Regions from separate parts of the Kurthia sp. ISK08 genome, predicted to be linked through region 2. Evidence: riboswitches for the same ligand, from Rfam matches in the RefSeq annotation. Region 2 holds a riboswitch; the other holds the start of a gene.

Region 1 (15,931 bases), on a different contig from region 2:
ATTGGATACAGTAAGTGTCTATAAAAAATCAAACGGTCGCATGAAGATGAAGGGAGAAACAGTAAATGAATAAATGGAAAGTGGCATTCCTTACACTTTTAACATTGATTATACTTGGGTTTGCTGCACTTATTATTTTAATGTTAAGTGGTAAAGAAGACATGCCAAAACCAGAAGCGATTAATCGAACAGGTAGTAGTGTTAATATTTCAACAACACCAAAAGAATTTGAGGATTTAGCGAATACACTCATTCAGAATTCAAATGATACAAAGAATATTCAATTATGGTTAGAAGTAGATAAGGAATTGATTTTAAAAAGTAATGTAGAAGTATTAGGTGTTACAGTACCTGTTACGCTTGCTTTTGAACCAAAAGTAGACGATAAAGGGAATTTAGAGTTATATCAAACAAATGTAAAAGTCGGAATGCTTGATTTACCATCTCGAACAGCTTTACAATTGGTAAGAGATAGTGGTGGCTTACCCGAATGGTTGACAATTCAGCCGAGCGAGAAAACAGCTTATATTGACCTATCTTCATTCAATTTACCAATTGATGGTGTAGGAACAGCGCATTTACGTGCGAAAACCTTTAATCTAGAGAAAAAAGAAATTACGCTACAAATCGTTATTCCTAAAAAATAATGAAAAGGAGTGAAATCGATGGCTACTGAAAAAGCAATTTTTGCAGGTGGATGTTTTTGGTGTTTAGTAAAGCCTTTTGATAAAGAAGAAGGGATTATTCGAGTCCTATCAGGTTATTCTGGAGGACATACAGAAAATCCAACATACGAAGAGGTATGCCTCGATTTAACAGGTCATTATGAAGTGGTGGAGATTGAATATGACCCAACAGTGTATCCCTATGAGAAATTAGTGGAAACATTTTGGACATTAATCGACCCAACGGATGAAGGCGGGCAATTCTATGATCGTGGCTCATCTTATCGAACAGCTATCTTCTATACAACAGAAGAACAAAAACGCATTGCAGAGAAGTCAAAAGCAAAGTTACAAGCCTCTGGGAAGTTCGGACATGAGATTGTCACACCGATTTTACCAGCGAAAAAATTCTATTTAGCAGAAGAATACCATCAATATTATTATCGTAAAAATCCAGAGCATTATGAACGCTATCATGTCGGTTCAGGACGCGCTGCTTTTCAAGAGAAACATTGGGGGACTCAACATGAAAAATAAAGAAGAACGTTTAAAAGAATTAACACCATTACAATATCACGTGACACAAGAAGAAGGAACAGAGCCACCTTATCAAAATGAATATGATAATCATTTTGAAGAGGGAATCTACGTGGATATCGTATCGGGTGAACCATTATTTTCTTCAACAGATAAGTACAATTCAGGTTGTGGTTGGCCTGCTTTTGCCAAACCAATTGATGAAACAGAATTGACAGAATTAGAAGATCGTCGCTTACTTAGTGTTCGTACAGAAGTGCGTAGTAAGGAAGCAGATTCACATTTAGGACATGTCTTCCCAGACGGTCCGAAAGAATTAGGCGGCCTACGCTACTGTATCAATTCAGCGGCACTTCGCTTTATTCCAGTGGATGATTTAGAAAAAGAAGGTTACGGTAGATATCTAGTACTATTTAATAAATAAAATAATGAAGAGGACCTCAGCTCACGCTGAAGTCCTCTTTTTCTATTTATACAGTTACTTTTGCTTTTTCAAGTGCTTGTGAAATATCTGCAATTAAATCGTCAACATGTTCAAGTCCAACAGATAGACGAAGTAAACCATCTGTAATACCACGTTTTTCACGTTCTTCTTGTGGAATGGCGGCGTGACTCATCGTAACAGGATACGAGAGAATCGACTCGACACCACCTAAACTAACAGCGAAGATTGGGATTTGCATGCTTTCTACAAATACTTTTGTGAAGTCACGAGTTGGTAGTTTAAATGATAGAACGGCACCTCCAGAAGTACTTTGACGCTTATGAATGTCATAACCAGGATGTGTCGGTAATCCTGGATAGTAAACATCGACTACATCTTCATGTTGTTGTAAAAATTCTGCGATTTTTTGTGCATTACGTGACGACATCTCAAGTCGTGCATGTAATGATTTAATTCCTTGAATGACAGAGAAGCAGTCATGTGGTCCAAGAATACCGCCCATCCCGTTTTGAATCGCATAAATCGCTTGACCGAGTTCTTCGTCTTTTGTGACAGCGAGCCCTGCAATGACTTCACTATGACCACCTAAAAACTTTGTCGCACTATGCAGTACAACGTCTGCTCCTAAGTCGAGTGGTTTTTGATAAAGAGGTGTCATAAATGTGTTATCAACGAATGTTTTTAATTGGCGCTTCTTCGCAATTTTAACGACACCTTCTAAATCCGTAATCCCAAGCAGTGGATTTGCAGGTGTTTCAGCATAGAGTACAACTGTATTCGGCTGAATCGCTGCTTCAATCGCTTCTAAATCTGTAAAGTCAGCGAAGGTATGCGTAATCCCGTACTTCGGTAAAAGCGTTGTTACAAAGCGATAAGTACCACCATATACTTCGTTCGTTACAACAATATGGTCACCAGCATTTAATGTAAGTAAAGCTGCTGAAATGGCACCGATTCCTGATGCAAAAGCAAAGCCACGTGAACCATTTTCAAGCTGTGCAATTGTTCGCTCAAGTGCATCGCGCGTTGGGTTACCAGAACGACTATAATCATATGGGCCAAAAGCATCGAAATGCTCTTGGTCGAAGGTAGAAGAAGCGTAAATCGGTACATTAACAGCTCCCGATTTTGCTTCGTAATCATGTTTTGTAGCACCTGTAATTAATATTGTTTCAATTTGCTCTTTAGTCATGTACAACAGCCTCGCTTTCTAATACGTTAAATACGTTTTGTAAATCCGCAATTAAATCTTCTGCTTCCTCAATGCCAACTGAGAAACGAAGAAGTGAATCATCTACGCCACGCGCATTACGAATTTCTTCCGGAATGTCTGCATGTGTTTGCGTTGTTGGGTACGTAATAAATGATTCCACACCGCCTAAACTTTCAGCGAAAGCAATCAGTTTTAAATTACGTAAGAATGGATCAATCTGTTTTCCAGATTGTAGACGGAAGGATACCATGCCACCGCGTCCAGCATATAAAACGTCACGTATATGTGGCGACTTCTCTAAAAATGCCACAATCGCCTGAGCGTTTGCTGTATGTTGTTTCATACGAAGGTGTAGTGTTTTTAAACCGCGAAGTAGTAACCAGCTATCAAAAGGTGAGAGTGTCATACCAATCGCATTATGTTGTAAGAAAAGACGTTCACTTAGTTCAGTACCTTTTGACACAACCAGTCCTGCTAATACATCATTATGTCCACCAATATATTTTGTGCCACTATGCATAACAATATCTGCACCTAACTCAATTGGGCGTTGATAGTACGGTGTTAAAAATGTATTGTCGACAATCAATAAAATGCCATATTTTTTCGCAATTTTCACACATTCTTCGATAGAAATTTCCTGCATTAAAGGATTCGTCGGCGTTTCTAAGAAAATCGCCTTAACAGGATGTTCAATAACAAGTTGTTCCACCTCTTCAAGAGATGAAAAGTCGTTAAAGATTGCTTGAATACCATATTGTGCTTCATATTGTGTTGCCAGTCGGTATGTGCCACCATATAAATCCTCCGGGTAAATCACTGCATCACCTGTTTTAAATAGCGAGAGGATTAAATGAATTGCAGCCATACCGCTACTACAGGCGAAACAAGCATCTCCGCCTTCTAAACGTGCAAATTCCTCCTCTAATACCGATCGCGTTGGATTTTTTGTACGCGTGTAATCAAAGCCTGTTGATTCTCCAAGACCTGCATGGCGGTAAGCAGTTGAAAGGTAGATTGGGGCGTTGATTGCACCTGTTTTTTCATCTGAATGTGTTCCCACCTGAGTTAAAAGTGTTTCGATTTTTGTCATTGTCCTCATCCTTTTTTGTGTAATAAAAAAAGTTTTCTTCTAATAGTAAGAAGAAAACTCTATGTAAGAGTGATTCTTCTTATCTTCAAGAACTGCGTCTTACTGGATTTAGCACCTGTCCCTTTAAAGAGGGGGTTGCTGAGATTTCATCGGGCCATGTCCCTCCATCTCTCTCGATAAGAAAACCTATTTAATTAATCGATTATTAGTCAATTAATGGAATCTTACCATGCAAACAGCGAAATTTCAAGCTAAATTAAATAATTATTCAGAATTTAGAGAAGATAAAAAAAGAACCGTAGTCTAAACTACGATTCCCATTTGATTATTTTTTTGTCATTGTTACAAAGTCTTTGTAGACGTAATTTTTTTGACCGTTGAAGTCGAACTCAACCCAACCAAATTTACTTGTAGAATTCACATGAATTTTCGTACCTTTTTTCAAAATACCAAGTGATTTTCCTTTTGTTGAAGCTGTTTTATAGTAATATACATTCGATTTAATTGTCGCATTTGCAGCTTTTTTTGAAGGAACTTTTGATACAAGTGTGTCAGTTGTTGGTTTTTTAGTTGTTGTCGGTTTCTTCGTTGTTGTTGGTTTTTTCTTTGTATTCAACTTCACGTAATCTTTTGAAATATAAGCCAATTTATTATTGAACTTCACTTGGTACCAATATGTTGTTTCTTTATAAATCGTAACATTTGTTCCTTTTGTTAATGTACCAAGATTTTTTGATTTTGGTGTAGATGCCGCACGTACGATTACGTCTTTTGACACAACACCTTCTTTTTTTGTGGCAGCAAAAGCTTCCGTAGCAGGTAAAGTATAAGGTAGAGTAGCACCTGTTAACATCCCAAATGCTAATACGTATTTTGTTAATTTCATTTTGAATCACTCCTCGATTGCTTATACTAGCACTTTTTATCATAAAAGAATAGGGAATATCCGTTTATGTTGCGAGAAAAATGTTATTTTATGAAAAATAGGGCATTTGATATGGAAATAAAAAACAAAGACTAGGACAGAAGCAAAGTAAATACTTAGCTAGCCTAGTCTTTGGTCAGATTAAATTTTAAATTGTTGAACTAAATCACGTAATGAATCTGCTTGACGTGACAATTCTTCAGAAGATGCATAAATTTCTTGAATAGATGCAGAGCCTTGTTCAGCCGCCGCTGCCGATTGATCCGCTTGATGTGCTGTATGTTCTGCCATCGAGTTTACTGCGATGAACGACTGCATAACATCTTGACTGACATTCTTCGTCTCAGCGATTCGCGTTACCATGTTTTCAATAATACGAATCGTTTTCTCTGTCTCGCGTGTAATGGCATCGAATGTTTGAATCGTTTCATTCGTAATTTCGACCCCTTGAATGACTTTCGACACGCCAGCCTCATTTTGCTTGACCATGACCGAAATCTCGTCTTGAATCGTGTGGACAATCGTTGCTACTTCACTTGCAGCGCGTTGTGATTGTTCTGCAAGCTTTCGGACTTCATCTGCTACAACCGCAAAACCTTTACCATGTTCACCTGCACGTGCCGCTTCAATCGCCGCATTTAAGGCAAGTAAGTTCGTCTGTTCAGCAATACTCGTAATCGTTCCGATAATCGATGTGATTTCCTCAGAACTTTCACCAAGACCTGTGACAGTTTGGTTCGTATTCGCAATAACTTCTTCAATCTCCATCATCGATTTTGCAGACTGTTGGATTTTATTTTGTCCTTCTTTTGCTGCTTCACGCATTGTCGCTGAAGTTTGACGTAAATCCTGTGCATCATCATTCAGTTGCAGTGTTGTTTCTTCTAGATGTGACATTTTGTTAGATGATTGCTCCATTGAACGAATCGTCTGTTCGCTGCTCTCTGCGATTTCCGCAGTTGAGTTCGCAATCTGTTGAATTGTTGTCGCGTTTTCCTGTGCAGAAGCAGTCAGTTGTTGGCCACTTGCAGATACATTCTCTGTTAAAGCACTGACTTTTCGCACTAAATTCGCAATCGACTCAATTAATGTGTTTGTACTAGCAGAGATTTGACCAAATTCATCGTCATTTTTAATTTCAAGACGTTTTGTTAAGTCACCACCTGCACTTGCCATATCCAATAGTGAACGATTAATTTTGTGCGTATTCACTTTAATTGTACGGAAGATCGCTGTACCTGACATAAATACGAGAATGATCGACAATAATGTTAAAACGAAGAAAATAATCATCGAAACTTCCGTGCTTTTTTCTACTTTTTTAATTTGTGCATCCGTATTTTTAGCTAATACCTTATTCATCATGTCTATGTGGATATCTACATAAGACATAGCTTTAGCACCTGTTCCAATCTGAACAATTCGTTGTGCCGCATCTAAACCACTCTCTTTACGAACATCAATGACGCGTTTAGAATAGGTTAAATAGTTATTATAAAATTGGTCAATCGAATCAATTCGGTCACGCGCATCACCTTTTTTATTAAAGGCTTTATGTAGATCTTGAAGTGTTTTGTCAATTGTCTCTTTTTGTTCTTCATATTGTCCAAGATATACATCGCTACCTGTTATAATAAAGCTCTGTTCTAAGTTGGATAGTTGTGCAATTTCACCAGCGAGTAAATTGACGCGCATTTGCTGATCTACATTTTTACCCGTCAGTGTTTTGAGTTCATCTTTCAAGCGTTCTGTATTATTGTAAGATACAATAAGCATCGCTGCTAAAATAATGGTGAGGACTGCGAAAACAAGTACTACACGCCCACGAATTAATTTAAGAACCTTGAATGATTTTAAAAATTTTGGGGGAGTGGCATTGTTTTTAGAACTTTTCTTACTTCGTTTCGTAGCTTTTTTAGAAGTGGGTACTTTCTTTTTTGTCATAACCATCGTGTCACCTACTTTACGTAATTTGAAATTTTCTATCTATTCTATATATTACGGAAACAGAAGTAAAAAAGCCATACAAAAATTTCAAAAAACCAATTCTAATTTACTAGTTAAGGAGAATATATATGCGACATAGTTTCTATCAATTTGCATTAACTTACAGAGGAGGAGGTAAAAATGATGTTTTTGCACGATTTGCAGAAGCGATGTTTTTAGATCATACCTTTCCAAAACAATCGGAGGACTTTGATGAACTTTCACGTTACATTGAGGAAGCCGCAGACCCTGATATGACAGCGATTACGTTCGATGATTTTTGGGTATTATACGTAGAGCGTGAAAAATAAGTTTTTAGATTGTCAGATGTCAGACATTAAGTTACAATAGCATAGAATGAAGACTTCCAAGCGAGTTAAAAAGAGCATTTGTTTTCAAAAATATACAGGAATGGTGAGGGAAAAACATGAGCATTCACATTAACGCTGCACAAGGCGAAATCGCAGAAATCGTATTATTACCAGGAGATCCACTACGCGCTAAATTTATCGCAGAGACATTTTTAGAGGACGTAAAACAATATAATGACGTACGTAACATGTTCGGTTACACAGGTACATACAAAGGTAGACGTGTATCTGTACAAGGAACAGGCATGGGCGTTCCATCTATCTCAATCTACGCAACAGAATTAATGAAAGATTATGGCTGTAAAAAATTAATTCGTGTAGGTACAGCAGGCGCATTAAAACGCGACGTAAAAGTACGTGACGTTGTCATCGCACAAGGTGCTACAACAGACTCAAAAATGAACGAAATCCAATTCGGTGGCTTAGACTTCGCACCAATCGCAGACTTCGATTTATTATTAAAAGCATACAACGCAGGTAAAGAAGCAGGCTTAAACCTACGCGTAGGTAACGTATACACAGCGGACCTATTCTACGGCGACAAAAATCCAAACGAACTACTAGCAGACTACGGTGTACTAGCAGTTGAGATGGAAACAGCAGCACTTTACACACTAGCAGCAAAATACGACGTACAAGCATTATCAATCCTAACAATCTCTGACCACCTAATCACAGGTGAAGCAACATCATCAGAAGAACGCCAAACAACGTTCAAAGACATGATGGTTGTTGCACTTGAAGCAGCGATTCAAGACTAATAGGATCTATATGAATGAACCACACACGACTGAGGGTTGTGTGTGGTTTTTTTGTGTATACTAATCATTAGGCTCATGTTTCTTTAGTGAACTTGAGCTATTTTTAGTTAAATTTTAATAAAGGGGTTACAAAAATGAATCAAATTGAATCTTTTTGGCAGCGTTATTGTGAGTTAGAGGGGCTAGAGGGTGTTCGTTATACGGAAGCTTTTCAGTTCGGAGAAAAAGCAGACTGGCTTGCAAGTTTAGTTGTGAATGGAACGAAAACAGCAACTTGTTCGAGCTATCCACTATATGAAATTGAAGGAGATCCACTTCCGAAAGTGGGCGATCATCAAATTGTATTAGATAGTCAAAATCAGCCAGTTGCAATTATTAAATCATACGCTATTGATATTTATCCATTTAACGAAGTACCTGTAGATTTTGCATTAGCTGAAGGAGAGGGGACTTATGATGAGTGGAAGAAGGCACATATTGCTTTCTTTGGTCGTACATTACCTCAGTATGGTTTAGTATTTACAGAAGATATGTTGACGGTTTGTGACCGTTTTGAGAAGGTATATCCTGAAAAAATATAGAGATACAAATGAATAACCCCTATGATTTCGAGAAATCATAGGGGCTTTTTTTTATTCCTCACACTAAATACGCTCTAAAAACTCTAGGCGATTTCCGCAAGGGTCATTCACATAAAAGCGAATCGCGTTTTCAAGTGGTTCATCTTCAATTGTCTCGATGTTGTGTGCGTGTAATGTTTCTTTGAGTAGAGCTAAGTCTTTCACGATAAAGGCTGGATGTGCTTTCGTTGCGGGGGTAAAGGGTTCTTGAATACCGATATGTACTTCATGCTGTCCGCACTTGAACCATACGCCGCCGCGTTTTTTTAGATTGTCTGGTTTTTCTATTTCAGGCATACCTAAGATGTCATGAAAGAAATGTCTATAAGCAGCTTCACTATTTTTCGGAGCAGCTAATTGGATATGATCGATGTCGATGAACATGGTTGGTTCCTCCTTATATACGTTTTCCACGTAAATTAATGAACATTGTAAAGAAAATAAGGCTAAGAATTAAGAAAATAATAATGAAGAAATTCGATAAGAACGGGTTATGGTCGGGTTCGGTTGGATAACTGCCTGTGAATACTTGGGCGAACCAATAAATCATCGTAGCAATGTGCTCTAAACTGAAGACAATGCCACTCGCTATTAAAAAGCTTGCGCTTAATACGATACTACTTTTTTCTGTCATACCGTCATCACCTTCCTAAATATTAGTATAAAGTAAAAAAATGGAATTAAAATAGTTTTTGTGTAAGTTTTCGAAACAAGTGGTAAAGAGAAGGGAGTTGAAGGGAGAGAATGATGTGAAAGGAACGGTCTTTGCAATTATTTATGTCATACTAGGAATTTTAATCATTTTAGCACCGTCGATTATTTCAGGACGTGGTTATGATGAGGCGAATACGTTGTCGTCCTTTTTGACAGCCGATTATATCGTGCGAATCATCTCGTTTATTGTAGGGATTTTAATTATTGTATTTGCGGTGCGCGCGTTCCAAAAGAAATAATAGTGTAACAAACATTGAAATAGAGAAAACCCCTAAAGTTCTTATTCTACACGAACAAATGTGATTTATGAATATTGAATATGTTCTGACAAAAGAAATTCACCTTTTTGTCAAATACCATAAGAGGTATTGTGCCTATCTCGTGAACATTTAAGAAGTAGGATTGATTTTACATCTCCATATGATAGGATAAAAACGTAATCAATATTCATTACAAATTAACTAGAACTTATTATTTAGGAGATGTTTTCATTATGTCATGGGCATTACTTATTACGCTTGTACTTGGGACAGTAGTCAAATTACTTACAGCACCACCAAATATCGTGGTTGTTTGGTTGACAGAACGTTATGCGATGCATCAAAAGTTGAAGTCAGAAGAAGTAACAATTACATTTGACCAAAAAGAATTAACAGGACAAGAGAAAGAAGATTTCATCCAATCATTTAATGAAGCAGCATTTTTAGTACGTAATCCAATTTTTAAAGGTTTCGAAGATGAAGTATTAAATCCAGATACAGACATTGTACCGTACGTAATCGATGTGAATAAAAAAGGTAAACATTCAACACTATCTGTTTATTATGCAGAAGATCGTGTAAATGTAGTAAAACAACGCAATAAAAAAGTAATCTCTTACAGCTTAAACTCAGAAGAACTATCAAATACAACATTAAAAGGTCAAGCAGCTTGCAGTAAACATATGCAACTTGTTTAATGTGATCAAACGAATGATTGAGCGAATCAATCATTCGTTTTTTTTATTACTTTTCGTTACGCTAAGAACCTGTTAAAATAGAAGCAGTGTATGTACACGTGACGAGAGTGAAAGTGGTGAAAGATATTGGACGAACAGAAAAAGCAAGAGGAACAGCCAGAAGTAGAACCGAAAGCCTCGGAAGAAACGAAGCCTGCTGGTAAATACATTCGCCTGAAGCCCTTTACACTAATTATGATGATTATTGTATTAATTCTTGCGACATCAGGTATCACAATTTTTGCTTTAACGGTTGGGGAGAAGAAGGTAGTCGAAGTACGCACACCAAACCATGAAGAATTCCAAAAAGTATTTGATACATATGATGAACTAAACAAATCGTACTATGAAAAAATAGATGAAGATGCACTTGTGAATGGTGCGTTAAAAGGGATGATTGAGTCATTAGGTGATCCTTATTCAGACTATTTAGGCAAGGAAGAAGCAACACAATTTAATGATAGTATCTCATCTAGTTTCGATGGAATTGGTGCAGAAATTCAAGAAAAAGATGGTCAGATTATGATTGTCTCGCCAATTAAAAACTCACCTGCAGAAAAAGCTGGCTTACGTCCAAATGATATTATTAAATCAGTTGATGGTAAATCAGTTGTAGGGAAAACTGCAACAGAGACCGTACAAAAAATTCGTGGTAAAAAAGGTACGAAAGTGACATTAGAATATCAGCGTGGAAAAGATTCAAAACTACACAAGGTGACGATCACACGCGATGCAATTCCAATCGAAACGGTTTATGCAAAAATGACAAAAGATAAAATTGCACATATTCAAATCACAACATTTGCGGACCAAACGTATCAAGAATTACTGAAGAAGCTGGATGAGATGGAGAAGAAGGGTATGAAAGGTCTTGTACTCGATGTGCGTCAAAATCCAGGTGGCATTTTAACAACTGCGGTTAATATTGCGAGTCTATTCGTAGATGCGGGTGAACCGATTATGCAAATTGAGCCGAAAGATGGTCAAAAAGAGATTATTCGCGCTCAAAATGGTCGTAAAGTAGATGTGCCAACTGCGTTATTAATTGATGGTGGTAGTGCTTCTGCTTCTGAAATTCTAGCGGCAGCGATGAATGAAGATGCACATATTCCATTAGTTGGTGAAAAAACATTCGGTAAAGGTACGATGCAAACAGCGAAAAGTTTAGAAGATGGTTCTACGTTAAAATATACAACAGGTAAATGGTTAACACCTGAAGGTAAATGGATTCATAAAAAAGGAATTCAACCAACTGTTAAAGTAGATTATCCAAGTTATGCTTCGTTACCATATTTAGATCCTTCTAAAACAATGAAATTAGGGGATGTATCAGAACAAGTGAAGGCAGCAGAAAAAATGCTGAAGGCACTTGGTTATAATCCAGGCAAAATTGATGGATTATATGATGAGTACACATCTTATGCAGTCAGTCGTTTCCAAGCGAATAATAAACTAACAGTAGATGGTATATTAAAAGGCAAAACGACGAATAAATTAATGGATGAATTACGTGAGAAAATCCGTAAAGATGATCCACAATTATTAAAAGCACGCAAAATTGTTTTAAAAGAATTGAATCAATAAGGAAGAAGGGGGCAGCTTATGAGTTGTCCCTTTTTTCATAAAGGAGTGTTATATATGAAAGATGTGTATTTATTAAGTGGATTTTTAGGTAGTGGTAAAACAACATTACTCGCGAATATGATTGAATCATTAAAAGAACAGGGGTTAAAGCCTGCAGTTATTATGAATGAATTAGGGGAACTAAATTTTGATTCACAAGCAGTTGAAGAAGGCATTCCATTAAAAGAAATGTTGAATGGTTGTATTTGTTGTACAGGTTCTGAAAATACAGAAGCGCAAATTCAAGGGTTACTAGCAGAGAATGATTTTGATGTCTTATTAATTGAAACAACGGGTGCTGCACATCCTGTGGAAGCATTAGATGCAGTATATTCACCGCTTTTTGCAGATCAATTGAATATTAAAGGCATCGTAACCGTAGCAGATAGTAAGCGTTGGTTGATGCGTCATGAGATGACACCACAAACACGTTCTTTATTTTTAGAGCAAATTCGTCATGCGCATTTATTATTAGTAAATAAAGCAGATTTATTAACAGAACAAGAGTTAGGGCAAGTCACATACGAATTACAAGCACTAAATCCGAATGCTTTAATCGTTCAAACAACGAATGCAAAAGTACCATATTCATTTTTAAATGAAATTCAAGCGACAGCGCGTCCAACGGATATTGAAAAAGCAGATATTGGACATCATTTGCACCTTAGTTCTCGCTTAGTTGATTTTACAGACCAAGCATTTACGCAAGAGGAGATTGAGGATTGGGTGCGCTCATTACCAGAGACAGTGTATCGTATGAAAGGGTATTTGCCGATTAAAGGAAATAGTAAGCCGATGTTATTCCAATACGCATACGGTTTAACGCAGTGGATGCCTGAATTCATAAAAATGCCGCCGAAGTTAGTGATTATCGGCGACGGAGTAGATGCGATTCCTTTACCCACTACTACTTTGTGATTTAGCACGCTTAAATTGAATATAGTAGATGAGGAATGTTACGACTAGAATGACAACAAAAGCGACGAATTCCCATATACCTAGATGAATCGTAGTGATATCGAGTGCAAGAAGTACATTTTTCAACATGATCCATGTGAGGAAGAGTAAGAGTTCATTTTTTAAAAGGCTAGTCATACGAGAGAGAATCATATGCTGTTCTTCTGATGCGAGCCGTTGATCGGGTTTTGGAAGGTGCATGAATTGTGGTTTTTGTTCCATATAACGTAGGAAACTCCAAAGAGCGATACCGAGTGCTGGAATGAAGAAAACAAACCAACGATTTGCATAGCGATCAGGTTCTCCTAAAATATTATAGTGACTTGGAACTTCTGCAGGTAGGCGATTGAAGAAAATGATGAGTAGCATAGTTGTGGCGAACCAGAGAATAAGTGTGATCCAATCGAGTACACGATACATAAAAATCCCCTCCTTCGTGCTTTTATTATAGCATGAGGAGGGGATTTTTAATAATTCACAACATCCTTTTTATGGAATTTATGAACGGAATTTATTTTGTACAATGCGTAGTCGAATACTGAGTGAGATGGCCCCAATTGCAAGACCTGTAATGAGACCAACCCAATAACCGTAAGGACCTAAATCGAAAAATGTAGCGAGTACATAACCGAATGGTAGCGCGATTACCCAATACGAGATGACAGCCATGATTGAAGTAATCGTGACATCTTTATACCCACGTAGTGCGCCTTGAATCGGTGCTTGAATGGCATCTGATAATTGGAAGAATGCCGCATAGATTAAGAAACTCGCAGCAAGAGATAGAACATCGACATCATCACTATAAATCATCGCGATTTCATGGCGGAAACCAATAAGAATAGCGAGTGTGACCATACAGATGGATACAGCGAGCAAGATGGCTTTTTTCGTATAGTCCCGTGCATCTTTTGCGCGTCCAGCGCCAATTTCATAGCCAATTAAAATGGTTGCACCCATAGAAATACTAAGTGGGATCATATAAGAGAGACTAGCGAAGTTCATAGCGATTTGATGTGCACCGATGACTTCTGTTGAGTATTGGCTCATAACAATTGTCACTACAGCGAAAATACCTGTTTCAGCAAAGAGCGCAAGTCCGATGGGAACGCCAATAAGTAAAATTTCTTTTGACTTTTTCCAGTTGGGTTTTGAAAACTGCTTGAACAACTGAAAATTGGAGAATGGTTTTGCTTTGATCGTAATCCCAATCGCGATAAAGCAAATAATCCAATATGTAATAGCAGAAGCAATACCAGCACCTACACCACCAAGTGCAGGGAACCCCCAGTTACCAAAAATAAAAAGATAACAGAAGAAGATGTTTACAGGTGTCGAAATTAAGGTGATGAACATCGACATTCTTGTTTGTCCGAGTGCATCAATGAAGCAACGAAGTACAGTGTAGATGAATAAAGGAACGAGTCCGAAACACATCGCGAGTAAGTAGCCATGTGCGACATCTTGAACATGAGGTTCTAGTGGCATCCAAGAGAGAATCGTATTCATGCTGAAGAACATGAAGGCGAAAACAATCATTGCTAAAATAATTGATACGATGATTCCTTGTTGGACGGTAAATGTTGCCTCTTTCATTTTTTTTGCGCCGACTGATTGTGCTACAATAGGGGTAACAGATAGTAAAATACCAGAAATCCCTACATAGATTGGCATCCAGATGGACGAACCGATGGAGACACCGGCTAAATCAGTTGTTCCGTATTTGCTTGAGAATAATACATCAAAAAAGGTAACTAAATATAGTGCAATTTGTGTAACTAAGATGGGTGAAACAATGACAAAAAGCAATTTCCACTTTTGTCCGTTCGTAGTCGTTTCGTACACAGAATCGCCTCCTTTCATAAAATTAAGTCCATTGTGCCTTTTCATGGATGGGTTGGTATAGTACAATAAGATATTATTTTTATACATGTAAAAATCGTATAAATAGAATGGAGTTTATTATACAAATGAATCAGAAAACAGTTGTATTAACTGGTGGCGGAACAGCAGGGCACGTCTCGCTCAATCAAGCTATCATACCATCATTTTTAGATAAAGGCTATGACGTTCATTATATCGGTTCTAAGGACGGTATTGAACAAGAAATTATTTCAGAAGCGTTTCCAAATTTACCGTTTCATTCAATTTCAAGTGGGAAGTTACGTCGCTACTTTTCGGTGAAGAATTTTACAGATCCATTCAAAGTGCTGGCAGGTGTATTCCAAGCAGTTGGTCTACTACGTAAATTGAAGCCAATGATTGTCTTTTCAAAAGGTGGATTCGTATCGGTACCGGTCGTTATTGCAGCGAAAGTTTTAGGTATTCCTGTTGTCTCACATGAATCTGATGTTACACCAGGTCTTGCGAATAAGATTTCATTACCATTCGCATCACATATTTTCACGATTTTTAAACAAACATTAAAATACTTACCATCTGAAAAATCAAGTTGTACAGGTTCAATTATTCGTCCAGAATTATTTGAAGGTGACCGAACAAGAGGATTAGCGATGTGTCAATTTACAAATGGGAAGCCGACCATCTTAATTATGGGTGGTTCACTTGGCTCGAAGTTCATTAACCAAGCAGTACGCAACAACTTAACGGAATTACTTGTACAATACAATATCATTCATCTTTGTGGTAAAGGTAATATAGATGAGGCGTTAAATGAAATGCCAGGTTATCAGCAGTATGAATATGTGACGACTGAATTACCTGACTTACTTCATGCGAGTGATTACATCGTATCGCGTGCTGGTTCCAATTCGATTTTCGAATTTTTAGCGCTAGAAAAGCCCATGTTATTAATTCCATTATCAATGGCGCAGTCGCGTGGTGATCAAATCGTCAATGCGAAAATTTTCAAACAACAAGGTTTAGCAGAAGTGTTGCAAGAAGAAGAATTGACACCTGAAAGCTTCATGCAGGCACTGCGTACATTAAAAGAGAACGAAACGGCTCTACGTCAAAATATGATAGAAGCAGAATCACCAAAAACACCAGACGAGATGGTGGCAC
Region 2 (15,931 bases):
AAGAACATGTTATTCCACGCGATCACATTCGGGAAGCACTCTTAAAAAAACTAAATCTAAATACGCATTATTTAAAAATGTCACAAGAAGAAGAATTCCTTCGTGAACTACATCGTGCATTTCAATATGCTATTCATTTAAATAGCGCTGAACATGCACAAATCGTTTGGAACCACTTTAATGAATTCAACATTGAGTTTTCAACACGTGAAAATTTTTATCAGTGTAATTTATATTTACAACGCATCGCCATTATTGCGAAACAACCCATTCTCGATTTAGATGAAATTTCAGAAGCATTCGCTTCTGTTTTAAATAATTTAAATCCTGAACAACTTTTTATTTTCTACGTAAATTCATGCCATTATTGCTTAGAGAATCGATTATATAAGGATGCAATGAAGTTTATGAGTAAAGCTGAAAAAGTCATCCAGGATTATGAACCTGAGATTCCAGAGTGGCTCATTGGTAATTTTCATTTTATTTCAAGTCAATTAACGTACACGATTCATCACTATTCAGCTGCCTTCTCTCATGCACATCTCGCGCTCACGATTTTTGAAAAACTAAATTTACAAACACCTATTATTAATTGTTATATCCAAATTGGCATTTGTAATAATCGGAGCGGCTTATTTGAATATGCAAAAAAAGCACTTCAAACAGCTTACCACCTTGCTGTTCAATTAGAAAAGAAAGAATTGTATGGTACCATTCTTCAACAATTAGGTCAGCATGCTGCTCTGACAGGTGAATCAAAAGAAGCCATTCAATACTATCGTGAAAGTTTGCAACATACAGTTTCGGTAGAACCAAAATTAGCCGCAATTCACCATATGATTAAAGAGTATTCTAAACTAAATCAACCGACATTCATTCAATATTGGTGTAAAAAAGGCATTCAACTCGTATCTGAACATCTAAACGCACCTTTTTATCGAACCTTCTATTTCCAATTTAGGTTCTATCAAATGTTGCATCATATCGAATCACTAAAGCCTGATGTCATTGAAGAAGCAATTACATACTTTGAAGAATGTGAGGAATTAATTCTCGTCCAAAAATACGCCATTGCTTTCGGTCATATCTTTTATGAACAACAGTCGTTTGAAGACGCTGCTAAACTCTATAAAAAAGCTAATGAAGTTGCTCTCACGATTCAAAGAAGAAACTATTGGCAAGACTTATAATGAAAAAGCCAGTATGACAAGTTGTCATACTGGCTAATTTTTTATACATTCTTCGGTTGCGTAACGGTTACTTTGAATAAGTCGCCGTCAATCGTAATCTCCATACGTCCTTCATGTAAATCAACAATGGATTGTGCAATGGCTAATCCAAGACCTGATCCTTCTGTATGTCGAGAAGCATCTGCTCGTTTGAAGCGTTCATACAGTTCTTCGACATCTTCGCTAATTTCATATTTCGAGATGTTCTTCACAGTTAGTACCGTTTGTTTGTCATTGTCTTCTAATGTCACAAATACACGCGTTCCATCCATTGAGTACTTAATCGCATTCCCGACTAAATTATCAATGACACGCCAGTAACGCTGACCATCAATATGTGTCGTCACTGCATGGTCTGGAATTTGTACTTGGAAACGTAAACCAGACTGTTCAATGTCCGTTTCATGTTCACCAATCGCTTGTTGGACAAGCTGTGCTAAATCAACGTCTTGTTTATGCAATTCGATATTGCCTGAACTCATCTTCGATACTTCAAATAAGTCATCAATTAATGTTTTTAAACGTTGTGATTTTTTGTCGACGACATCAATATATTGTAGTCGTTCTTCTGTTGAAAGATTTTCTTTTTTCAATAACTCTGTGTACGTAATAATCGATGTTAGTGGTGTGCGTAAATCGTGACTAACATTCGTGATTAACTCCGTTTTTAAGCGTTCACTCTTATATTGTTGTTGCTGTGATGTTTCTACACCTACTTGCATTTGATTAATCAATTCCGCAAGTTCCTTGAAGTCTGAGTAGCGTGTTAGCTCAATTTTTTCATCACTACCACGCTCTACAATTCGCTCCGTCGTTGTAATGACCTTGTTTAAATCCCCAATCTGCTTATAGAAGTAAATCGTAGTCGGAACAACAAATAAAATATAGAGGAAAACATAAAACAAGACAATAAATCCACTATTAAAGTTTGAAATCATAACCATAAAGCCGAATCCAGCTAAAAAAATGATAATGAGATACAGCGTTACTTTAATAAAGATGGGACTCTTTAATAATCCATTCTTAAAAATATGAATGACCCATTTCGTCGCAGATGTTTCCCATAATTTTTTCTTATCCGCAAAAGCATAGAATACGGATAGAATGAATTTAATCGTTACGTCCATTAACACCCAAATTACTAAACCGATTAAGATACACATCACAAGCATTTCGAATATAGAAGTGTACCCTTGATAATTCAAATAGTTATTAGCGTTATTAGCAATCTCAATGGATAGACCCATCGCAATGATAAAGAAAGCAATCGCTGCAAGCATTTGAATTTCAGCAGGCGCTTGATATACACGATACATATGGCGTTTTTTAATTAATAAAATACACGCAATGATGAAGAAAAGTCCTGAAATACCAAAGAAAATATAAAAGGCATACTGCACGATTTCGTATTTGTCTTTTTCTTTCAGTAATTCTGCAACACCTGTCGCATCTTGATTAATAAAGATTTGCCCAGTATAAACTGGGATATCTGTCATCATGAAACCATTTGTTTCTTGTAGATCTTCAAATCCTGATACATATGATAAATCTTCTAGTGATTTAATATCGTAAAAAGCACCATATTCTGTTGAGCGAAAAGCAATTTTAAATAGTGGATTTTTTTCCTCTGTTGCATTTTTAAATGTTTCACCTGTATCAACATTTTCTAAATCATATGAGAAGTAAGGATATTGTTTTTTAAGTAATTCGCGATATTTGTCACGTTTTTCATAATAAAGCGTAATTTCTTTTTTCTGCTGTTGAATTAATTTTTCTTTTACATAATTACGATCTTCAAATACACGCGTCACTTCTTTGATTTTTGCATCGCGTTCTTTTTTCAACTTATCAGAAAGTGATGTTGCCTCCATATCTTCTGCTTCTTGAATTCGCGCTACATATTCATCACGAATACTCAGAATTTGATCGCTCAATGTTCCGTTCTCTGTACGATAATTTTCAATCTGTTCATTCGTAATATTAATATCTTTAATCGCCTGTTCTTTTGTCATCGAGTCGAGTTCAAAATAAGCCAGACTCGTCTTATAATTCGATAGTTTCTCTTGGAATGTATTCGATTCAAAATAACTTTTAAATAACGTAGACTGCAAGATGACAATTAAGAAAATTGAAACCATCGCAAGTGCCATACTTAATGAAATGAACGGTTTCATCCATTTAGCCATTCACATTCTCTCCCAACATTTTTAATTTCGCGAGTAGTACATTCGGGTTACCCCATTCATGGAAGAAAATTTGAGAACAATAAATCAAACAAATAATCGCTAAACTAAGTGCCGCTAAAGAGGCAATCACTGATTTAAGACTTGTCGATCTTGTATCCAACTCCCCACACCACCTTCACATATTTCGGGTTTTTGGGATTGACTTCTATTTTCTCTCGAATTTTTCGAATATGTACCGCCACAATATTATCTGCATTATAAGCAGCTTCTTTCCAAACTCGCTCATAAATTTCATCAATGGAAAAAACACGCCCTACATGCTCCATTAATAGTTGTGTAATTTTAAATTCGATTGGTGTGAGTTTGACCTCATCCCCATCGACCGTTATCGTTTTAGTGTCATTATTTAATACGAGACCATCCACAACAATTTCGTTTGAACGTTGCTCTTTTTGTTCGTATGACCCAAAACGCATGTAACGACGTAATTGTGACTTCACACGTGCTAATAATTCTAAAGGATGAAAAGGCTTGCCGATATAGTCGTCTGCTCCCATAGATAAACCAAGTATTTTATCTGTTTCCTCTACTTTCGCACTGAGCATAATAATCGGAATATTTTGGTCTTCACGTATTTTAAACGTAGCAGCAATGCCATCTAAATTTGGCATCATCACATCCATGATAATCAAATGAATTTCATGTTGTTTTAAAATCTCTAATGCTTCTTGACCATCAGCTGCTTTTTGTACATGATAACCTTCATTTTTTAAGTAAATCTCAATACCATCTCGAATGGCTTGATCATCATCTGCTACTAAAATTGTGTATTCCATCTGTATTCCTCCTGCTCTTTTGCTTACTCTTACTATATCGTTTATTTCTTAACATCTACTTAGGAAATATATGAAGATTTTCTTAAGATTCCACTGGCTGCTTTCCTTTTAACGTCACAACAAGTATACCACCTAATAAAAAGGCTACGCCAACCCATGCGGTAAGACTTAAATTTTCACCTACTAAAAAGACGCCTAATAATGCCGCAGTTAATGGTTCCCCCAGTGATAGTGTAACTGCTGCAGAAGATGAAATCGCATGTAACCCGCGTAAAAATAATAAGTAGGCAATACTTGTGCCTGCTACACCCATCACAAAGAGTGGTAGCCAATTACTCGGAATCCCAATCCACTCGACGCCTAAAAAGAGTGAAAATGGTAACAAGATGACGCCACACATCGTAAATGTCATCGCAACAGAAGGTAATGCTGCTTCTTTTTCTAACAATACTTTACTAACATTTGTATAGGTTGCAAATGCAACTCCAGCGCAAAGAGCGCATAGAATGCCACTTGGGACAATTGTTGTTTCGCCTTTACTTGTAAATAACAGTACACAACCGATAATCGCAAAGCATGTCGCAAATGCCCATGTTCTAGTTGGTCTTGTTTTTAAAAAGAGCCATTCAATTAAGCCCGCAAAAATCGGTGAACTACCAATCGTCACAACTGTTCCTACTGCGACACCTGTTAAATGTACAGATGTAAAAAAAAGTGGTTGGAACAAAGCCATCGACAATGCAGCGAAAAAAGTTTGTTTCCAAGACCACGTTCGAAATGCTATCTTTTTCAAAAGAATCGCGATGATTAATAAGATTCCTCCACCAATTAATGAACGCATCATCGCAATCGGAACAGGATGAATGCCTTCTGTTAAGTATGTTTGTATTGTACCAACTGTTCCCCATAAAACAGCTGCACACAACACGAGTATGTATGGTATCGCCTTCATTATATATTCCTCCAATCCCCTATTCTACTTAAATATACCAATTAAAGTTTTATTGAGGCAAGATATGTTTTGCATTATACTACAATAGAAGGTAGGTGTTTCAATGTATAAAACAATTGCCGAAACCGCAAAAGAGATTAATATGCCCGAATCACAAGTCATGCGCTATGTGTTAGAAGGACGCATTCACTCGGTTCATGACGGACAGGATTTTTTAATTAATACACAACAATTTGACACATATTTTGAACAACTTGAACAAGTAAAACACGAGATTGAAGTATGGAAAAATACGCCGATTCCTGAAGATATCGATGTAAAAGATGAAGACTAATACAAAAAAGAGAAACCGTCATGCCAAATCACACGACGATTTCTCTTTTTTTATTGTTTAACTATTAAGGAACCATCCAACCTAATACATTACTTTGTAAAAACGTAATGATACAAATACATAGTAATAGAATAATACTATATTTTAATGTGAAACGAAGTAACTCTGATTCACGTCCGACTAATCCAACAGCTGCTGCTGCAACTGCAATGGATTGTGGTGAAATCATCTTACCTGTTACACCACCAGATGAGTTCGCTGCAAGTGCTAATACTGGATCCATTCCTACATGCCCTGCTGTTACTTGTTGTAACTTCGCAAACATTACGTTCGCTGATGTATCTGAACCTGTGATAAATACGCCTAACCAACCAAGTACAGGTGAGAAGAATGGGAATAATGCGCCTGTTTTTGCTAACACAAGTGCAAGTGTCGTCATCATACCTGCTGCATTCGTTACATAAGCATAAGCAACTACCGCACAAATTGTAACGATTGGGAACTTGATTTCATTTAATGTTGAAAATAATGTTTGCCCCCATACTTTAAAGCTCATACCAAAGATGAATTTTGTAATGAAGCACGCAATAAAGATGGCCGTACCTGCTGCGCCTAATAACTCTAATTTATAAACAGCCGCAATCGGTAATTCTGTCATACCATCGATAATTTGATTATTTACAAAAGGTACTTCAGGTGTGAATGTTAGGAATTTACCAAGTGAATTAACAGCGCTTAAAATTGCGTTACTTCCTTCATAATGTCCTGTTAAAGCTGTTTTGATTGTTGGAATACCCCATAACGAGATTAAAGCTGTTAATAAGATAAATGGTGACCATGCTTTAAAGATTTTACCTGCTGAATATTTTTCAACTTGTAATGTTGCTGTTTGCTCTTCACTTTTAAAACGATAAATTGTTTTTGGTTGCCAGAACTTCATGAATACTGCTAATGCTACAAGTGACACTAATGCAGAAAGTACGTCTGGTAACTCAGGTCCTAAGAAGTTTGAAGATAAAAATTGTGTTACTGCGAATGTAATACCTGATACAAGAACTGCTGGTAATACTTCGATTGTTTTTTTCCATCCCGTCATAATAAATACAAGGAAGAATGGAATGAAGATTGATAAGATTGGTAACTGTCGTCCAACCATTTTTGAAATTTCTAATGCTGGAATACCTGTTGGTCCTTCCATCGCAATAATTGGAATCCCAATTGCTCCGAATGCTACGGGTGCCGTATTTGCGATTAAACATAAACCTGCTGCATATAATGGATTAAACCCTAAACCGACTAGTAATGCAGCTGATATTGCTACAGGCGCACCAAATCCTGCTGCTCCTTCTAAAAACGCACCAAAAGAAAACGCTACCAATAATGCTTGAATACGACGGTCTTCTGTGATTGAAAGTACAGATGAACGAATAATATCAAATTGTCCTACTCTTACTGTGATGTTATATAAAAATACAGATGTGACAATAATCCAAGCGATTGGCACAAGTCCATAGACTGCACCTTGACTTGCTGACATAACGGCTGTTTTAACAGGCATGTCAAATGCCACAACGGCTAGAATAAGTGCGATTAATAACGTGGTAAGACCTGCGATATGCCCCTTCATCTTTTTAATGGCAAGTGCCCAGAAAAAATAAAGTATTGGAATAATAGCTACAAGCGCCGTCCACCATAAGCTGTCCCCTACAGCGGTGAAATTTTGCGTGAATGTCATTTTTTCTCCCCCTTATGTACATCGTTACGTATTGAATTTTCGATATTTTGAAAAAATTCAATATAACATTAGGTCATCAGATGACCTAATTAAGATTATATATTCAAAATATTAGAAAAAACAATCTTTTTTTCAAAAAATTTTAACTTCTCTTCTTTTCAGAAAAAAACTGTCTACTCTCTTTCATGCTATAATACAAAAAGAACAAACAGAGAAACGGAGTGTTTTACATGGAAATTACACAAATTGAACGCTGTCATAAACAAACAGATGATTTAATTGCTACAGAAGGTGCAGATTTTTTAGCTTCACCTATTCACTTTCTAAAAGAACATGATCAAGAGTTTTTATATATGGAATCACCACTTTTTGAAGAATTAAAGATGGATGCTGTTGTATTTGAATATGATGAGATGTTCGATGCATATACTGCTTTATTTGGTTTACGTTTACAGAAAAAATATGCTACTGCGATTAAAGAATATTTACACACTCATTTACGTTCAATTTTCGGTGCTTCTTCAGCTAGCTTTTCAGGTAATGAAGGACTGTGGGAGATTAATATTGCACTTACTGCTATTGAAGGATTTAAAGAAGATGGCACATTATTAGAAGCTCTTGTTTCACTTGAAAAATTCATGAGAGCATTTATCGATGAAGTAACTGCTAACTAAATCAAGTTCACAACAAAAAGCCAGAATCACGTAATAAAGCGTAATTCTGGCTTTTCTTATATTTTGCTATGACTTTCAAACGGGTACAACAACCGATTGTTTCGATAGCATACTCGCGTAATCTTCTACCATTACAGAAGCAGTTGGATACATACCTGCACCAGGACCTACTAATGTAATCTTACCGATATAGTTCGTATCAAGTGCGACTGCATTATCGACGCCATCAATTGCATATAACGGATGTGCTGCATCAACAAGTTGAGGTCCAATTTCTGCATGAATTTTACCGTTTTCATCAATAGAAACTTCTGCAATATGACGATATCGTTGGCCATTTGCATCTGCTTGTTGTACTTGTTCCAATGTAATTTCAGAAATACCTACCACTTTTACATCTTCCCAGTTCGGTTGTTTACCGAATGCAAGCGCACTTAAAATCATTAGCTTTTTGAAAGCGTCTTGTCCTGAAATATCATTGTATGGATCTGCTTCTGCATATCCTAAGTCTTGTGCATTCTTTAGAGCTGTTTCGAATGAAATACCTTCTGTACGCATTTGCGTTAAGATATAATTCGATGTGCCATTTAAAATACCTTGAATGTGTAATACATCATTCACACGTAAGATTGTCTCCATTGTTTTAATTACCGGTACACCACCTGCAGTAGTTGCTTCAAAACCTACTTGTACACCGTATTTTTTCGCCTTCTCTTGTAGCGCTTGACCAAATTTAGCAAACATGACTTTATTTGCAGTAATAACGTGCGCCCCTTTTTCAATTGCTGCATCTAAATAACCATATGCTGGTTCTTCTCCAACAATTGCTTCAAAGACAACGTCTAATTGCGGCAATGCTAAAATATCTTCAAAACGATTCGTTAATAAAGACGCATCTACACCTTCGCGCTCTTTTGAAACATTATGGACTAAAATTTTTGCTACTTCGATGTCCACACCCAGTGTTTCTTTCAATTGCTTTCGCTTTTCTTTCAAAATGTTAAAAATGCCTTCTCCTACCGTTCCGAACCCTAGGATTGCCACCTTCACTGCTGTCATATTGTTCGCCTCCAATGATTAAATTTAATTTGTTTATTTTGAACGTTCATTTCACAACTTAATGAAAATTCTAACGTATTTAAAGACATATTTCAAGAAAATTCTTTTTCAGAAGGACAATTGTTTTTTCTAAGAGGTCACTAAATACTGAATTTTAGAAAATAAAAGGAACTGCCTACAACGGATTGAGTCAGTTCCTTCTATTATATATAACTGGTTTTAGAACCTATTTTGCGACCACTGTTACTTGTTGGAATGCTTGCTCTAACGCATGAGTTAGATCTTCTGCATTTTCAAGGCCGATTGATAAACGAATGAGTTCTTCTGGCACACCTGATTGAATAAGTTCTTCTTCATTTAATTGTTGATGTGTTGTTGAAGCTGGATGAATAATTAATGAACGCGCATCGCCTACATTGGCTACATGTGAGAATAGTTCAATCGCATCAATGAACTTGCGACCTGCTTCACGCCCACCTTTAATGCCAAATGTTAAAACAGAACCTGCACCATTTTTTAAATATTTTTCTACGAGTGGCGCATACTCGCTATCTTCAAACCCATTATAGTGTACCCATTCCACTTGTTCATGGTTGCGTAAGAATGTCGCTACTTTTTGTGCATTTTCATTATGACGTGGCACACGTAAATGAAGTGTCTCTAAACCTTGTAAGAAGTTAAAGGCTGCATCTGCACTTAATGTCGGACCGAAGTCACGTAATAATTGAACGCGTAAACGTGTTGCAAACGCTGCATTCGGTGCATCCACACCATAGCGAATACCATGATAAGAAGCATCTGGTTCTGTATAGTCTGGGAATTTACCCTGTGTCCAGTCGAACTTCCCTGCATCCACTACAATTCCACCGATTGTTGTACCATGTCCACCAATCCACTTTGTTGCCGAGTGAATCACAATATCTGCACCATGTTCAATCGGGTTGCAGCCAATTGGTGAAGCGAATGTATTATCGACGATGAGTGGAATTTGATGTTCGTGTGCAATTTTTGCAAATGCTTCTAAGTCAACTACTGATAAACTTGGATTTCCGATTGTTTCAACATATAGCGCTTTTGTGTTCTCTTGAATCGCTTCTGCAAACTTCTCAGGCTCGCGTTCATCAACGAATGTTGTTGTAATACCGTAACGTGGAAGTGTATTCGCAAATAAATTGTACGTGCCACCATATAAACTATTCGCAGCTACAATATGATCTCCTGCACGTGCAATATTTAAAATACTAAATGAGATAGCAGCCATACCTGAAGATAGAGCGACTGCTGCTGTTCCTCCTTCTAATAAGGCAACACGTTTTTCAAACACATCAACTGTTGGATTCATAATGCGTGAATAAATATTGCCTGCTTCTTCTAAAGCAAATAATTTACGAGCATGTTCTGAATCATTAAATTGATATGCAGTTGTACGGTAAATAGGTACTGCAATCGCTCCTGTTACGGGGTCTGGTGATTGTCCGCCATGTACGGCTAATGTTTCTTTTTTGAATTCTGTCATATATGATTCCTCCTAAAATGAATTATGATGATGGACATCGGAATAAGGAATTATAGGAGAAGGATTTTATAAAAAAAGCCCTCTTCTTAGGTAAGAAGAGGGCTGTATCGAACATGGTCCTCCCCTTATCTGTCAGATCCGATAAAAAATCTGTAGGAATTAGCACCTTGGTTTCAAAAAAGAAACTGGTTGCTGGGCATCGCAGGGCCTATCCCTCCGCCACTCTTGATAAAGGTTTTAAACATATAATGTTTCCATCAATTTCTATCTAGTATAGTCATCTATTTTTCATTCGTCAATCTTTTTTCTGAAAATTTTTATTATACTGATTTAATTCTTTTAAAATGCAAAAATTATTTAAAAGTAACATAGAAGAAAAAAATTAAAAAATGAATCAAAGGTTTTCGAATAAGATGAGCATTTATGGTAGCATAGTCTTTGAATACAAATGACAATAGGAGTTGAATGAATCATGAATCAAGTAAAAGAATTATTACGTAGTCATACTTCTGTCCGTAAATATACAGGCGAAGAAATTCCAAAAGAAGTGGTATATGATTTAATCGAAACTGCACAGATGGCTGCAACATCACACTTTGTACAAGCATATAGTGTGATTCATGTGACAGATCCTGAGAAAAAAGCGAAACTTGGCGAATTATCGAATAATGATTTCCAATTCAAAACAGCTGGCGCTTCTTTCCTATTCTGTGTAGACTTCAAGCGCCTTCAAATTGCTGGTCAAAAATACGATATTGATATTACAGCTGATTCAGCTGAAAATGTCTTAGTCGGTGTAGCAGATGTTAGCTTATTTGCTCAAAACTTCGTCATCGCAGCTGAAGCTGAAGGCTACGGTATTTGTTATATTGGTGGCGCACGTAATAATCCAAAAGAAATTAGCGAATTATTCAACCTACCTGAATACGTCTTCCCGATGTTTGCGATGACAATCGGCAAACCAACGAAAACAAATGATACAAAACCACGTTTACCAGTGGAAGCAATTGTACATGAAAATGGTTATGACGTAGAAAAATATGACGCACTATTAACACAATATGATAAAGAACTTGGCGAGTACTACTTAAACCGTAATGCTAATCAAAAAGTAACGAACTGGACGAAACAAATGGCGGATTACTTAGTAAACCAGCAACGTCCATTCATTAAAGATTTCCTTGCTTCACAAGGCTTCACGTGGAAATAGTCTAAATACAAGAAAGAATCACACTTACGATTGTGCGATTCTTTCTTTTTATTTTTTCAATTGAATCGATACTTCAATATGATTTAGTTGTTGTTCTAAATCATATAAAGCTTCATATGCTTCATCAAGTGTCACGCGTTCAAAACGAATTTGGTCACCTGGCTTCATTTGCCCGAAACGATGTAAGTCAGCTGAAATCACCTGCCCAATTCGAGGATAACCACCTGTTGTTTGACGATCTGCTAATAAAATGATGGGTTGTCCATCATTCGCTACTTGAATCGTTCCATTCGTTACTGCTTCTGAAACCATCTCTTGTTGCACATCTTTTTGAAGCTTAAATCCTTTTAAACGATACCCCATACGGTCAGATGACATAGCAACATCAAAATGAACACGTTCAAAATTTTGTTGTGTAGCTGTTGTGAACCATTGATATTCGTTCCCTTCGACGAAACGAATACGATGTCTTTTACGTGCTTTTTTATAAAAATCAGGTCGGACATGCCACGAAACTGTACTAAAATATCCGTTTTCAATCGGTAATACAGGTGTATCCCAATTTGTATTCATTAACTGTATTTCATCTTGTTCTTGAAGCGCACTTCCATTTAGACCGCCCATATTTGCGCGCAAGTATGTACTTTTACTTCCAAGCTTTTCTTCTATTAAAAAACCATGTTGCACAGCAAGATAACTTCTCAACCCTTTTTTTGCACCTTTAAAGCGGAGTGTCTGATTAGCGCGAACGAGTACAGGTCGCCACTGTGGTACATCCATCCCCTGAATTGTCGGTGTTAAGTCACCACCTGTAATCGCAATATACGTATCTTCTGAAAAATGAAATACCGTACCGCGCATCGTTACTTCGATACACGCTTCGTGCTGATGATTCCCTAATAAACGATTAGCAATTTTAAGTGCAAAAGAATCCATCGCCCCGCTTACAATAACGCCAATATTTTGATAGCCGATTCGTCCAATATCTTGGATTGTTGCAAGTGTGCCAGCTTTTAAGCAAGTGATTGACATAGACTTTCTCCTTTCAGCGCATGATATTCTTCAATTGAAATAGGATAGAATCGAATCCAGACACCTGCTCGTAATAAGGTAGGATTTTCTGCTTCTGGTGTAAATAAAGCTGTTGGTGTACGTCCGATGATTTGCCAACCACCCGGTGTTTCAATTGAATACACCCCTGTTTGTGAACCTGCAATCCCAACAGATCCTGCTTCAATTTTCAAACGTGGTGTTTGTTTTCTTGGTGTTGCTAATGATTCGTCTAGTCCGCCTAAATACGGGAACCCTGGTGCGAACCCTAACATATAAACAAAATAATCACGTTCTGTATGTTTTTGAATCACTTCTCCTGGCGTGATGCCATGATAGTTTGCGACTTCTTCTAAATCAGGTCCAAATTCACCACCATAGCAAACAGGAATTTCAACTACCTCTTCCATCTGTTCTGTAACAGTTATTTCTTGCTGTAGAATAATACAGATTTTTTCTTCTAACCACTGATATGGATTTTGTCGATTGTGTATTTTCTTCTTCACATCTAGTGGGTTAAACAAAACCGTAATCACTTGAAACGATGGTACGATTTCTTCATACGGTAACTCCGCATCCTCTATATGTTGAATCAATAATTGCATCATATGATACTGTTGAACGCTCATCGCTTCGTTAAATTCAATACGAATTGCAGCATCTCCCATTGGCGATATTGTTGTGTATTCACTAAATCGCATGTCGTCACCCCTTTTCCCGAATTTCGGAATTTTAATTCTGAATATAGGAATAATTATAGAATTATTCAATTATTTTCGCAATTATTTTTTAAAATATCGGACTATTCAAGCTATACACACTTTTTATTTTATGGTATTATTCGAAACATAAGTTTCTTAAAACGGAACTAATAAACTGAATTACGGACTAAAATGGGGATAAAGGAGTTGATATCATGTTTCAAGTCGACTTGAACTGCGATTTAGGTGAAAGCTTTGGCGCATACAAAATGGGCAATGACGAATTAATATTAGATTATGTTACGTCAGCCAATATCGCCTGTGGTTTCCACGCTGGTGATCCACATGTCATGCGAAAAACAGTAGAGCTAGCACTTGAAAAGAACGTCAAAATTGGGGCACATCCTGGGTTTCCAGACTTAGTAGGTTTCGGTCGCAATGCGATGCATCTATCACCACACGAAGTTTTCAACATTGTCACGTACCAAATCGGGGCATTACAAGCTTTGACGACTGCTTTCGGTGGAAAATTAGAACATGTCAAACCACATGGCGCACTGTATAATTTAGCAGCAAAAGATGAAAGCCTTTCCACTGCTATTGCAGAAGCGATTTACGCAGTGAATCCTGAATTTGTCTTATATGGCCTTTCGGGAAGTGAACTCATTAAAGCAGGTGAAAAAATCGGTCTCAAAACAGCGAGTGAAGTATTTTCGGACCGTACCTATCAAGCTGATGGCTCGTTAACATCTCGTACATTACCAAATGCACTTATTACAGATGACCATCAAGCTGTTGAACAAGTATTGAACATGATTACAAAAGGAACGGTTCAAACCGTTCAACAAACAAGTTATCCAATTGTCGCAAATACCGTTTGTATCCATGGGGATGGCGTACACGCACTACAATTTGCACAATTCATTCATCAACGATTAACGGAGAGTGGGATTCAAGTTACACCGTTCCGTTAGAACAAAGGGGAGTTTCATATGGAAAAAGTCGACTTACATACACAGTCATCGACAAAAAAGAAAGCTGGCGCTAGTGTCCTATTAGGTGCCGCATTCTTAATGGCCACATCATCAATCGGTCCTGGATTTTTAACACAAACAACGATTTTCACAGATCAACTACGCGCGAGCTTTGGTTTCGTTATTTTAATCTCTCTCTTACTCGATGTTTTTGCGCAAATGAACGTTTGGCGCATTATTGTCGTATCGGGTTTGCGCGGGCAAGAGATTGCGAATAAAGTACTACCTGGTCTAGGATTCGTTCTAGCCATCTTAATTGTTTTTGGTGGACTTGCTTTTAATATCGGGAACGTCGCCGGTGCTGGTCTTGGTCTGAACGCAATGCTTGGACTTGATGTAACAACTGGCGCTGCACTAAGTGCGATTTTTGCCATTATTATTTTCTTATTCAAAGAGGCAAGCAAAATTATGGACCGCGCTGCACAAGTAGCTGGTGGTATTATGATTCTTCTGATGATGTACGTAGCGATTTCAACAGCACCGCCTGTTGGTGAGGCAGTGATTCGTACATTCGTACCAACGGAATTAAGTATTTTTGCCATTGTGACATTGGTGGGTGGTACTGTCGGTGGTTATATTACATTCGCAGGTGGTCACCGTTTACTAGATGCTGGATTAAAAGGCACAAGCGCAATTCCAGAAGTGAATAAAAGCTCGATTACAGGGATTGCTGTAACAGGTGTTATGCGTGTTCTTCTATTCCTAGCTGTATTAGGTGTTGTATCACAAGGGGTTAAATTAGCTGCAGATAACCCTGCTGCTTCTGTATTCGAAAGTGCTTTAGGTACTGCTGGTTTCCGTATTTTCGGTGTGATTATGTGGGCTGCAGCTGTTACTTCAGTTGTCGGCGCTGCTTACACATCTGTATCATTCATTAAAACATTCCATAAAAATATTGCTAAGTATGAAAACTGGATTATTATTGCGTTTATCGCGATTTCAGCTCTTGTCTTCATCTCAGTTGGTAAACCTGTCAATGTACTTGTATTAGCTGGTGCATTAAACGGTCTAATCTTACCAATCGCACTTGGCACATTATTAATTGCTGTTCATAAAAAATCCATCGTGGGCGATTATAAACATCCAAAATGGCTAACGATTACAGGGATCCTTGTTGTCGTATCAATGGGAACACTTGGCTACATGACATTGGTTGAACAAATTCAATTACTAATGAAATAAGGAGTGAACGAGAATGGATTACGCAAACTTATCACCTGCTGAAATTCGCAAGTTAATTCGCGAAAAGCAGATTACAGGTCCAACAGCTGGTCATGCACTTGGCTATGCACAGGCAAATTTAGCTATTTTAAAAAAGGAACACGCTTTTGATTTTCTCTTATTTGCACAACGAAATCCAAAAGCCTGTCCAATTTTAGATGTAATCGAACCTGGTGAAGTCGCACCAAAAGGAA

The links. Region 2 has a riboswitch for S-adenosylmethionine ahead of ACKVQX_RS10635 (O-acetylhomoserine aminocarboxypropyltransferase/cysteine synthase family protein). Riboswitches for the same ligand answer to the same signal wherever they lie in the genome.
Region 1: another riboswitch for S-adenosylmethionine. It lies ahead of ACKVQX_RS06715 (methionine biosynthesis PLP-dependent protein); the one in region 2 lies ahead of ACKVQX_RS10635 (O-acetylhomoserine aminocarboxypropyltransferase/cysteine synthase family protein).

The regions. Positions count from the first base shown of each region.
Region 1 covers NZ_JBJXHL010000003.1:22,451-38,381, forward strand. The annotation lists gene ACKVQX_RS06690 (GDSL-type esterase/lipase family protein) at 1-73, shown strand, start outside; gene ACKVQX_RS06695 (YpmS family protein) at 66-647, shown strand; gene msrA (peptide-methionine (S)-S-oxide reductase MsrA) at 666-1,202, shown strand; gene msrB (peptide-methionine (R)-S-oxide reductase MsrB) at 1,192-1,626, shown strand; gene ACKVQX_RS06710 (PLP-dependent transferase) at 1,673-2,839, opposite strand; gene ACKVQX_RS06715 (methionine biosynthesis PLP-dependent protein) at 2,832-3,953, opposite strand; SAM riboswitch class I at 4,030-4,136, opposite strand; gene ACKVQX_RS06720 (SH3 domain-containing protein) at 4,279-4,839, opposite strand; gene ACKVQX_RS06725 (methyl-accepting chemotaxis protein) at 5,020-6,828, opposite strand; gene ACKVQX_RS06730 (YozE family protein) at 6,954-7,175, shown strand; gene deoD (purine-nucleoside phosphorylase) at 7,292-7,996, shown strand; gene ACKVQX_RS06740 (ASCH domain-containing protein) at 8,131-8,577, shown strand; gene ACKVQX_RS06745 (VOC family protein) at 8,641-9,000, opposite strand; gene ACKVQX_RS06750 (hypothetical protein) at 9,014-9,250, opposite strand; gene ACKVQX_RS06755 (hypothetical protein) at 9,366-9,569, shown strand; gene ACKVQX_RS06760 (YfmQ family protein) at 9,824-10,288, shown strand; gene ACKVQX_RS06765 (S41 family peptidase) at 10,415-11,911, shown strand; gene ACKVQX_RS06770 (GTP-binding protein) at 11,966-12,868, shown strand; gene ACKVQX_RS06775 (DUF1648 domain-containing protein) at 12,848-13,327, opposite strand; gene ACKVQX_RS06780 (MATE family efflux transporter) at 13,406-14,752, opposite strand; gene ACKVQX_RS06785 (undecaprenyldiphospho-muramoylpentapeptide beta-N-acetylglucosaminyltransferase) at 14,878-15,931, shown strand, end outside.
Region 2 covers NZ_JBJXHL010000005.1:102,779-118,709, reverse strand. The annotation lists gene ACKVQX_RS10680 (helix-turn-helix domain-containing protein) at 1-1,190, shown strand, start outside; gene ACKVQX_RS10675 (HAMP domain-containing sensor histidine kinase) at 1,232-3,415, opposite strand; gene ACKVQX_RS10670 (hypothetical protein) at 3,408-3,575, opposite strand; gene ACKVQX_RS10665 (response regulator transcription factor) at 3,550-4,251, opposite strand; gene ACKVQX_RS10660 (EamA family transporter) at 4,334-5,203, opposite strand; gene ACKVQX_RS10655 (DNA-binding protein) at 5,307-5,537, shown strand; gene ACKVQX_RS10650 (lactate permease LctP family transporter) at 5,602-7,272, opposite strand; gene ACKVQX_RS10645 (hypothetical protein) at 7,503-7,946, shown strand; gene ACKVQX_RS10640 (homoserine dehydrogenase) at 8,022-9,005, opposite strand; gene ACKVQX_RS10635 (O-acetylhomoserine aminocarboxypropyltransferase/cysteine synthase family protein) at 9,232-10,521, opposite strand; SAM riboswitch class I at 10,644-10,756, opposite strand; gene nfsA (oxygen-insensitive NADPH nitroreductase) at 10,994-11,731, shown strand; gene ACKVQX_RS10625 (biotin-dependent carboxyltransferase family protein) at 11,780-12,763, opposite strand; gene pxpB (5-oxoprolinase subunit PxpB) at 12,745-13,482, opposite strand; gene ACKVQX_RS10615 (LamB/YcsF family protein) at 13,698-14,456, shown strand; gene ACKVQX_RS10610 (NRAMP family divalent metal transporter) at 14,475-15,698, shown strand; gene ACKVQX_RS10605 (putative hydro-lyase) at 15,712-15,931, shown strand, end outside.